Linked DNA regions of Dinghuibacter silviterrae. The protein of the gene in region 3 binds, or shares a complex with, the protein of the main gene of each other region. Links are inferred from orthologs where the notes say so. Each region holds a gene or a part of one and is shown on either strand. Other genes may lie near its edges. The genes, in order: pnp, rny and pfkA.

What was found.
Region 1: pfkA (region 3) and pnp share a complex: the UniProt entries of both Bacillus subtilis proteins name them as parts of the possible RNA degradosome complex. The link is inferred for Dinghuibacter silviterrae from one-to-one orthologs.
Region 2: pfkA (region 3) and rny share a complex: the UniProt entries of both Bacillus subtilis proteins name them as parts of the possible RNA degradosome complex. The link is inferred for Dinghuibacter silviterrae from one-to-one orthologs.

What each region holds. Positions count from the first base shown.
Region 1 is NZ_SODV01000001.1:3,080,290-3,083,515, reverse strand. What follows is about bases 22-3,090. They hold pnp (polyribonucleotide nucleotidyltransferase), read right to left. Parts: upstream 2,720-3,090; coding sequence 323-2,719; downstream 22-322. Other genes in these bases: rpsO (30S ribosomal protein S15), read right to left, coding at 2,820-3,089; prmA (50S ribosomal protein L11 methyltransferase), read right to left, coding at 22-161. In the rest of the region: more of prmA, read right to left, coding at 1-21; EDB95_RS13345 (polysaccharide deacetylase family protein), read left to right, coding at 3,162-3,226. UniProt on the Bacillus subtilis protein: Involved in mRNA degradation. Catalyzes the phosphorolysis of single-stranded polyribonucleotides processively in the 3'- to 5'-direction. Necessary for competence development in Bacillus subtilis.
Region 2 is NZ_SODV01000001.1:1,364,008-1,367,160, reverse strand. The notes cover bases 28-3,023. They hold rny (ribonuclease Y), read left to right. Parts: upstream 28-739; coding sequence 740-2,308; downstream 2,309-3,023. Other genes in these bases: EDB95_RS06065 (Sec-independent protein translocase subunit TatA/TatB), read left to right, coding at 2,789-3,019; rplS (50S ribosomal protein L19), read left to right, coding at 2,350-2,700; EDB95_RS06080 (cell division protein ZapA), read left to right, coding at 229-570; EDB95_RS06085 (hypothetical protein), read left to right, coding at 28-226. In the rest of the region: more of EDB95_RS06085, read left to right, coding at 1-27; twin-arginine translocase subunit TatC, read left to right, coding at 3,112-3,153. UniProt on the Bacillus subtilis protein: Endoribonuclease that initiates mRNA decay. Initiates the decay of all SAM-dependent riboswitches, such as yitJ riboswitch. Involved in processing of the gapA operon mRNA, it cleaves between cggR and gapA.
Region 3 is NZ_SODV01000002.1:1,658,125-1,661,189, forward strand. The notes cover bases 86-2,993. They hold pfkA (6-phosphofructokinase), read right to left. Parts: upstream 2,078-2,993; coding sequence 1,094-2,077; downstream 86-1,093. Other genes in these bases: pyk (pyruvate kinase), read right to left, coding at 86-1,077; EDB95_RS23950 (prolyl oligopeptidase family serine peptidase), read left to right, coding at 2,220-2,993. Outside these bases: more of pyk, read right to left, coding at 1-85; more of EDB95_RS23950, read left to right, coding at 2,994-3,065. UniProt on the Bacillus subtilis protein: Catalyzes the phosphorylation of D-fructose 6-phosphate to fructose 1,6-bisphosphate by ATP, the first committing step of glycolysis.

The DNA.
Region 1 (3,226 bases), on a different replicon or contig from region 3:
CCGAAAGCCAGTTCATCCAGGAGGTCTTCCCGGATATAGGCCTTCAGCCCGTCCTCTTCTTCCTCGAACCCTTCAAAACCCAACGCCTCCAGGTCGGGGACCAGGAGGTCCCGCCGGGTGGGATCGGGCTCCGGAATGATTAATTCGATGTACGACGGCATAGGATGCAAAACGACCTGTCTGTTTTCAGAGCAGGTCGTTTTTATGGTTTAGTTTTCGTTCGCAATGTCTGGAGCGCTTTCGCACTTCCGCGCTGTCCGAGCGCCGCCGCGTGGCAGGAGCGCCGCCGCGTGGCAGGAGCGCCGCCGCATGGCAGGAGCGCCTAGAGCTCTTCAGCCCCGTCGCTCTGGTGAGGATGCGGCTGCTCGCTGTGCTGCGGCGCATCGTTCCTCGGCTCGCGGTGAGGTTCGCGTTCGCCCCTGGGTTCCCGATCGCCCCTCGGCTCCCGGTCGCCGCGCGGTCCGCGGTCTCCACGGTCGCGATCACGACCACCCCTGTCGCCACGATCACCGCGGTCTCCACGGTCGCGGCGGTCACCGCCACGGTCGCCGCGGTCACCGCGCTCACCCCTTTCGGGACGCTCGGGGCGTTCTACGTAACCCTCGGGTTTGGGCATGAGCACCTTGCGGCTCAGCTTGTATTTACCGGTCTTTTGATCGACACCCAGCAGTTTAACCTTGACCATGTCGCCCTCGTTAAGGACGCCTTCAAGGGTCTCCAGGCGCTTCCAGCTCACCTCGGAAATATGCAGCAAACCCTGCTTACCCGGCATAAACTCAATAAACGCGCCGAATTCCTTGATGCCCTTGACGGGTCCTTCGTAGGTCGTACCTACTTCCGGCATCGCGGTGATGCCCTTGACCCAGGATACCGCCTTGTCGAGGCCTTCCTTGGCGGGAGAGAAGATGCTCACCTCGCCCTGGTTGCCGACTTCTTCGATATTGATCGTGGTACCGGTTTCGCGTTGGATCTCCTGGATCACCTTGCCCTGGGGCCCGATGACCGCACCGATGAATTCCTTGTCGATAAACAGCTTCACCATGCGCGGAGCGTGCGGCTTCACGTCCGGGCGGTGTTCGGAAATGGTTTCATACATCGCGTCGAGGATGTGGAGACGGCCCTTGCGCGCCTGCTCCAGGGCTTCCCTCATGACGTCCATGGGAAGGCCGTCGACCTTGATGTCCATTTGCACCCCGCAAATACCGTCACGGGTACCGGTGACCTTGAAGTCCATATCGCCCAGGTGGTCTTCGTCCCCCAGGATGTCCGTCAGGATCGCATATTTCTTGTCGCTGGCGCGGGTGATCAGACCCATCGCCACGCCGCTCACGTGCTTGGTAAAAGGTACGCCGGCGTCCATCAGGGCCAGCGAACCGGCGCAAACGGTCGCCATGGAAGACGACCCGTTGGATTCCAGGATGTCGCTGACGACACGAACCGTGTAGGGATATTCGCTGCCCGGCATGATCTGCTTCAGGGAGCGCATGGCCAGGTTGCCGTGTCCTACTTCCCGGCGGCCGGGGGCGCGCATCATCTTCACCTCACCGGTGGAGAAGGGCGGGAAGTTATAGTGCAGGATGAACTTCGAATAATCGGAAGTCGCAGCCGTCTCCAGCAGGAGCTCGTCCAGCGGCGTACCCAGGGTCACCGTCGTCAGGGACTGGGTTTCCCCGCGGGTAAAGAGGGCCGAACCATGCGGCGTAGGCAGGGGTTCGATTTCCATCGCCAGCGGCCGGACCTGGTCCAGCTTACGGCCATCCAGGCGGATGCGGTCGTCGAGGATCATGTTGCGGACCACTTCCCATTCCAGGTCGGCATAATATTTCTTAGCCAGTTTCTTTGTCTTGTCGTCGGCTTCTTCGCCAAGGGAAGCGATCAGCTCGTCCTTCAGCGCGCTGAAGGCCTCTGAACGCTCATGTTTGGCCGTACCCTTGCGGGCGATGGCCCACAGTTTTTCGGTACAGAATTCCGCCACTTTTTGTTGCAATTCCTCGTTGGTCTCGGGCTTTTTGTAGTCCCGTTTGCCGGTCACCCCTACCTTACTCCTCAGCTCTTCCTGAGCCTTGATCTGTACCTGGATGGCCGCGTGGCCTACTTCCAGGGCCTTGACCAGGTCCTCTTCGGCGCACTGCTTGGCTTCCCCTTCCACCATCATCAGGTTCTTTTCCGTCGCCGCGATCATGAACTCCAGGTCACACTCGGCGAGCTGTTTGCGGGAAGGGTTGATGATAAAGGACCCGTTGTGCCGGGCCACGCGTACTTCGGAGATGATTTCTTTAATGGGAATATCGGAAACGGCCAGGGCCGCGGAAGCGGCCAGACAGGCCAGCGAGTCCGGCAGGACGTTCTCGTCGGAGGAGACGAGCGTCACCAGCACCTGTACGTCACAAAAATAATCTTCCGGGAAAAGGGGCCGCAGCGCGCGGTCGATCAAACGGCTGGTCAGCACTTCATAGTCGTTCAGCCTCGCTTCTCTTTTGAAGAAGGACCCCGGGATACGCCCGGCAGAAGCGAATTTTTCCTGGTAATCTACGACAAGCGGGAAGAACTCCTGTCCTTCCTTCGGGTCTTTGTTGGCGACGACTGTCGCCAAAATGATACAATTTCCCTGGCGAACCGTTACGGCTCCATCTGCCTGGCGGGCCAGCTTTCCGGTCTCGATCGTCACGATCCGACCGTCGCCCAGGTCAAATGAGCTACTGATTGGTTGTGTTAACATACACTATTGGGATAAATCTGCGTAAAAAAATATATGTACAAAAAAACTATTCCCAACCGGAATTTACAGTTGGGAATAGTTTTTTACAGACATCGTGTCCTTATTTCCTGATACCTAATTTTTCGATCAGCTGGCGGTAGCCCGTCAGGTCGTGCTTGCTCAGGTACGTCAGCAGGCGTTTGCGCTGACCTACCAGGTGCATAAGGCCCCTTTGCGTAGAAAAGTCTTTCTTATTAGCCTGCATGTGTTTGGAAATATCGTTGATTCGCTCAGTGAGCAAAGCGATCTGGCCCTCGATCGAACCCGTGTTCGTGGCTTTACCTCCGTACTCAGCAAAAATGCTGGATTTCTTTTCGGTTGTTATCGACATCTTAGATAGAAATATTGCGGCTGCAAAGGTACGAAAAAGATTAATTAAAAAACAATTATCTTGCCCGAGCCTATGGTTCAGCTCTATTCCCCAGCTACCACACCCCGTTTGGAATACGTCCTGGGCGTGATTTTCAG
Region 2 (3,153 bases), on a different replicon or contig from region 3:
GCAGACCTTGCGCAAGGACAACGAGCGGCTCCAAAAGGAGAACACCCTGTTGCGCCAGCAGGAGTTGGCCTACCAGGAGACCATCGCCCGCCTGGACCACCAGGTAGAGGCGTTGAAAGTGTCCGGAACGGACGTCCTGAGCGAAACAGACAAAAAGGGGCTGGAAAAGAAGATCAACGGCTACATCCGCGAGATCGACCGCTGTATCGCCCTTTTAACCGAATAGCTATGCCCGCAGAACTCATCCCTGTCAATATCGTCTTAGGCGACAGGACCTACCGGATCAAAATCGCGACCGGGGACGAAGAGCACGTCCGCCGGACGATCAAGATCATCAACGAAAAGATCCTGGAGTTCAAAACCCAGTTTGCGGGCCAGGACATGCAGGACTATGTCGCCATGGTCCTGGTGTGGTATGCCACCCAAGTGGGGGGCGCAGCCCCCGCGTCCATGGTGGAAAGCACGGTCATCAAAGAGCTGGCGATACTGGAAGAACAACTCGACCGGGCCATTGCCCAGGGAGAATCCGTGCTGCCGGAGGTCAACCCGAGGCGGCAGCCTCCGGAATAGGCACGGGGCCGCGACGCCGGAATAAGCACGGGGCCGCGAATAAACGGCGCACGCGCGCCAAACTAGCCGGTTTTTCTATACCTTCGCAACTTACCCGCCCGGTTTGGCAGCAGCGTGTCTGCAACACCCGCGCGCGTGTTGGATTGTGAACCATTAAAAGAGGAAAAACATGGAATCTTCCCTACTCGTTTCTATCATATTAGGCATCGTTGGACTGGCAGCAGGGGTCATCGCAGGTAAATTTATTTTTGCAAAAAATACCCAAAGCAGGATTGACGAAGCGGACAAACAAGCCCAAAAGATCCTGAACGACGCCAAGACCAATGCGGAGACCATCAAACGGGAAAAACAGCTGGAGGCCAAAGAACGTTTCGTCCAACTAAAGGCGGAACACGACAAAGAGGTCCTGCAGCGCAACCAAAAGCTATCCGAGTCGGAAAACCGGATCCGGCAGAAAGAACAGGCCCTGGACCAGAAAACCGCCGGCCTGGACAAACAGTCCAAAGAAAACGACGCCATCAAGGAAAACCTCAACAAGCAGATCGAGGTCGTCAACCACAAACGCTCCGAGCTGGAAAAACACCAGGAGGAGCACATCCGCCGGCTTGAAAAGATCGCCGCCCTGACCGCGGACGAGGCCAAGGCTCAGTTGATCGAGTCGCTAAAGAACGAGGCCCAGACGCAAGCCCTGTCGCTCCAGCAGGAAATCATCGACGAGGCCAAGCAAAAAGCCAACAAGGAAGCCCGCAAGATCATCATACAAACCATCCAGCGGACGGCCGCGGAACAAACCATCGAGAACGCCATCACGGTCTTTAACCTGGAAACAGACGAGATCAAGGGGCAGATTATCGGTCGCGAGGGCCGGAACATCCGGGCCATCGAAGCGGCCACGGGGGTCGACCTGATCGTGGACGACACCCCCGAGGCCATCGTCCTGTCGTCTTTCGACCCGCTGCGCCGGGAAATCGCCCGTTTGTCGCTGCAACGCCTGGTGACGGACGGCCGTATCCACCCCGCCCGTATCGAGGAAGTGGTCGAAAAAACCCGTAAGCAGATAGAGGAACAGGTCATGGAGATCGGGGAACGGACCGTCATCGAACTGGGGATCCACGGGCTACACAAGGAGCTCGTCCGGATCGTGGGGAAGATGCGCTTCCGCTCGTCTTATGGTCAGAACTTATTGATGCACAGCCGGGAAGTAGCCAATCTTTGCTCCATCATGGCGTCCGAGCTGGGGATGAACCCCAAGCTGGCGAAAAGGGCCGGGTTGCTGCACGACATCGGCAAAGTACCGGACGAAGAAACCGAGCTGAGCCACGCCCTCTTAGGCGCCCGCCTGGCCGAAAAATACGGGGAAAACCCCGCCGTGGTCAATGCCATCGGCGCCCACCACGATGAAATGGAGATGCAATATGTCATTTCCCCCATCGTCCAGGCCTGTGACGCCATCAGCGGCGCCCGCCCAGGCGCCCGGCGTGAAATCATGCAGCAGTACCTGCAACGGATCAAGGACCTGGAAAACCTGGCCATGGGCTATACCGGTGTGGAAAAGGCGTACGCCATCCAGGCCGGCCGCGAGCTCCGGGTGATCGTGGAGGCCGACAAGATCTCCGACGGGGACAGCGACAAGCTTTCCTTCGAGATCGCCCAGAAGATCCAGACCGAGATGACCTACCCGGGTCAGATCAAGGTCACTGTTATTCGCGAAAAAAGAGCCGTCAATGTAGCGCGGTAATCATTTTTCCGTTACCTTTGCACTCCTTAAATTTTTGAATCATGAACGCCGTAGCATTTGTCCACGAGCAGTTGACCCCCAAAAAGGAGTTCCCGAAGTTTAAAGCCGGGGACAACGTTACCGTCAATTATAAGATCATCGAAGGCAATAAAGAGCGTATCCAGAGCTTCAAAGGAGACGTGATCAAACGCCAGGGTACTGGTTTTACCGCTTCCTTTACCGTCCGCAAGATTTCCGACGGTGTAGGCGTGGAAAGGCTGTTCCCCATATATTCCCCCAACATCGAGTCCATCCTCGTCCACAAGGTCGGTAAGGTCCGTCGTGCCAAGCTCTTCTACCAACGCGAACGCAGCGGTAAGAGCGCCCGCATTAGGGAAAAGCGCAAAGTATAATTCATTCACTAACACCAAGATTACAGGATTTGTGCGTTTGGTGTTGTTTTGTATGTACCTTTAGCTTTCAATCTTAAAAAGAAAAACCATGGGCGATTTATTTGCACCGCAGCACTTGCTCCTGATCATGTTGATCCTCCTGTTGCTGTTCGGTGGTAAGAAAATCCCTGAGCTGATGCGTGGCTTAGGCAAGGGGATTCGGGAGTTCAAAGATGCAAAAGACAATGTGCGTAAGGAATTCGAAGACCATCTTCGTGACGAGCCCACGGCGAAGGCTACTCCCCAGGCACCGAAATCCATCGATTCTCCCTCGAACTAATTTTCACGAAGTATACGTGATAGACCCCGCAGTGAAACTCCCTGCGGGGTTTTGTTTTATTTGCAATATTTTTGGCCCTCAGTTTTGGTTTCATGAAACTATTTAGAAGCAAGTCACGAGAGGACAGCGGAGCC
Region 3 (3,065 bases):
CGTCCTTTCCACCTCGATGATGATCTTTTTCATGGTCTCCACCACCAGCGCAGGATGCTGGCCCATGGCCGTTTCCCCGCTGAGCATGACGGCATCGGTGCCTTCCAGCACGGCGTTGGCCACGTCGGTGATCTCGCTCCGGTTGGGCTTGACGCGGTCCATCATGGACTCCATCATCTGGGTGGCCACGATCACCGGTTTGGCGCGGTGGATGCACTTGCGGATGATGTCCCGCTGGGCCATCGGCACTTTTTCCACCGGCAGTTCAACCCCCAGGTCACCCCGGGCGACCATGATGCCGTCGGACTCGATGATGATATTGCGTAGGTCTTCCATGGCCGAGGGCATTTCGATCTTGGCCATGATCTTGATGGTGCTTTGCTTTTCGTTGACGCGGCGGCGCAGGTCCACCATGTCGTCTGCCTTACGGACAAAGGAGAGGGCAACCCAGTCCAGCTTTTGCTCGATGATGAACTCCAGGTCGGCAATGTCCTTTTCGGTCATCGCCGGCAGGGAAATCGCGGTATCCGGGAGGTTGACGCCCTTTTTCGGCAGAAGGGTCCCTCCATAGTTCACCCGCACCTTTACATCCCCGGCGGGTGTAACCTCTGTTACCTGTACCTCCAGCTTGCCGTCGTCGATGAGGATCTTCTCGCCGACTTTGACGTCGTTGTGCAGGTTCGGATAAGACACGTAGATCTTTTCCATCGTGCCCATTACCTTTTCTTTGGAGGTGAACGTCAGGATGTCCCCCGTTTTGATGGCCAGCGAACCTCCCGCTATGTCGCCCACCCGCAATTTGGGCCCCTGAAGGTCCCCTAAGATGGCGATGTTGTACGGCTCGGTCTTATTGATGGTGCGGATGTACTCGATGATCCGGGCTTTGTCCTCCTGGCTCCCATGGGAAAAATTCAGGCGGAAGACGTTGACACCGGCCTTGACGAGCTCCAGGAGTTTGTCATACGTATCACAGGCCGGGCCCACGGTGGCGACGATCTTCGTTTTGTGGAAAGTGTGCTCTATGCCTGCTTTTTGATCCATGTCAGTATGCAGGTACTTCGAGACGGCTTTTGACATATTATGGGTCGATGATTTAACTGGCGAGAATTTTCACGATCTTCAGCCACTCTTTGTCAATCTTCTGTTTGGCTTTAACAGCCAGATCCAGCGGCGTGTAGTGCAGTTTGTTGTTGATGATCCCGATCATAACGTTGTGACGTCCTTCCATCAGGGCTTCCACGGCGGCATAGCCCAGCCGGCTGGCCACCAGGCGGTCGATACAGGAGGGGGAGCCTCCGCGCTGGATGTGCCCGAGGATACAAACACGGGTGTCCATATCCGGAAGCCGCTGGCGGACGACCTTGGCCACTTCTTCCGCTCCGCCGAATTCGTCGCCTTCGGCCACGACGATGAGGTTCACCAGCTTTTTGCGGCGTTGTTTGTCTTCCAGGGAAGCAATCAGGTCTTCGATATTGGTTTTGGCTTCGGGGATCAGGATGTTTTCTGCCCCGGTGGCGATCCCGCTGTGCAGGGCGATATAGCCCGAATCCCGGCCCATCACCTCGATGATGAACAAACGGTCGTGTGCATCCGCGGTATCCCGGATCTTGTCGATCGCTTCTACCGCCGTATTGACTGCGGTGTCAAAACCGATGGTAAAGTCGGTCCCGGCCATGTCTTTATCGATGGTGCCCGGGAGACCGATACAAGGGATATCGAATTCGGTGGCGAACTTCTGGGCACCCCGGAAGGAACCGTCTCCGCCGATCACGACCAGGCCTTCGATCCCGTGCTTGCGCAGGTTTTCGTATGCCTTTTTCCGGCCTTCGAATTCATAAAATTCCTTGCAGCGGGCGGATTTCAAGATCGTACCGCCCCTTTGAATGATGTTGGCAACGCTTCGGGAGTGCATGGGTACGATGTCGTCGTCGATCATCCCCATATAACCACGTGTGATCCCAAAAACTTCCAGGTTATTATACAATCCTGTACGTACAACCGCCCGGATAGCGGCGTTCATCCCAGGGGAGTCTCCTCCCGATGTCAAAACGCCGATCTTTGTTACTTTTTTATCCATTTTTTACTAAAGCACTCCTTTATTTATCAATAATTTTGCCGTTCGGGCGCCCAAAAATAAGGATTTGCCGGATATGATTTTATACTTTGTAGGGTCAAATCCTGGGTGTATGTTGCTTAAAATTAATGTAATCATCATTTGCATGACCGTTTCCACCCCGCTCCCGGCGCAACAATATCCTGTTACCGCACAACATCCCGTCACCGACGACTATTTCGGAACAAAAGTCACAGACCCCTATCGCTGGCTGGAGGATGACAACAGTGAGGCCACCAAGGCCTGGGTAGAGGAACAGAACAAGGTGACGCAGGAATACCTGTCGGCCATTCCCTTCAGGGATAAGGTACGCGCCCGTCTGGAAACGCTTTGGAACTATCCCAAATACAGTTCCCCTTTCAAAAAAAACGAATGGTATTACTTCAATAAGAATGACGGTCTTCAAAACCAGGCAGTACTCTACCGGCAAAAAGGACTAGACGCCACCCCGGAAATATTTTTCGATCCCAACAAGCTGTCCGCGGATGGCACCGCGGCTTTGAACAATATGAGCTTCTCCAGGAACGGCAAGTATGCGGCCTATACGATCGCCCGTTCGGGCAGCGACTGGGAAGAGGCGTATATCAAGGACGTCGCGACCGGCCAGGACCTGGGGGATACCCTTCGCTGGCTCAAATTCACCGGTCTTTCCTGGCTGGGGGACGACGGTTTTTACTATAGCCGTTATCCCACACCCGACGAACAAACGAAATTGAGTCACCAGAACCAATACCATACCGTGTATTTTCACAAGGTGGGCACACCCCAGTCGGAAGACGTCCTTGTGTACGAGGACCGGGAACACCCGTTGCGCACCGTCGGCGCCTTTACGACCGAAGACAACCGGTTCCTCCTGCTGACGGTTTCCGAGGGCACCAGCGGAACGGAACTGCTGGCCAAAGATCTCAGCGCGAAAGACACCGGTTTTACACTCATCGTCCCCGGTTTTGAC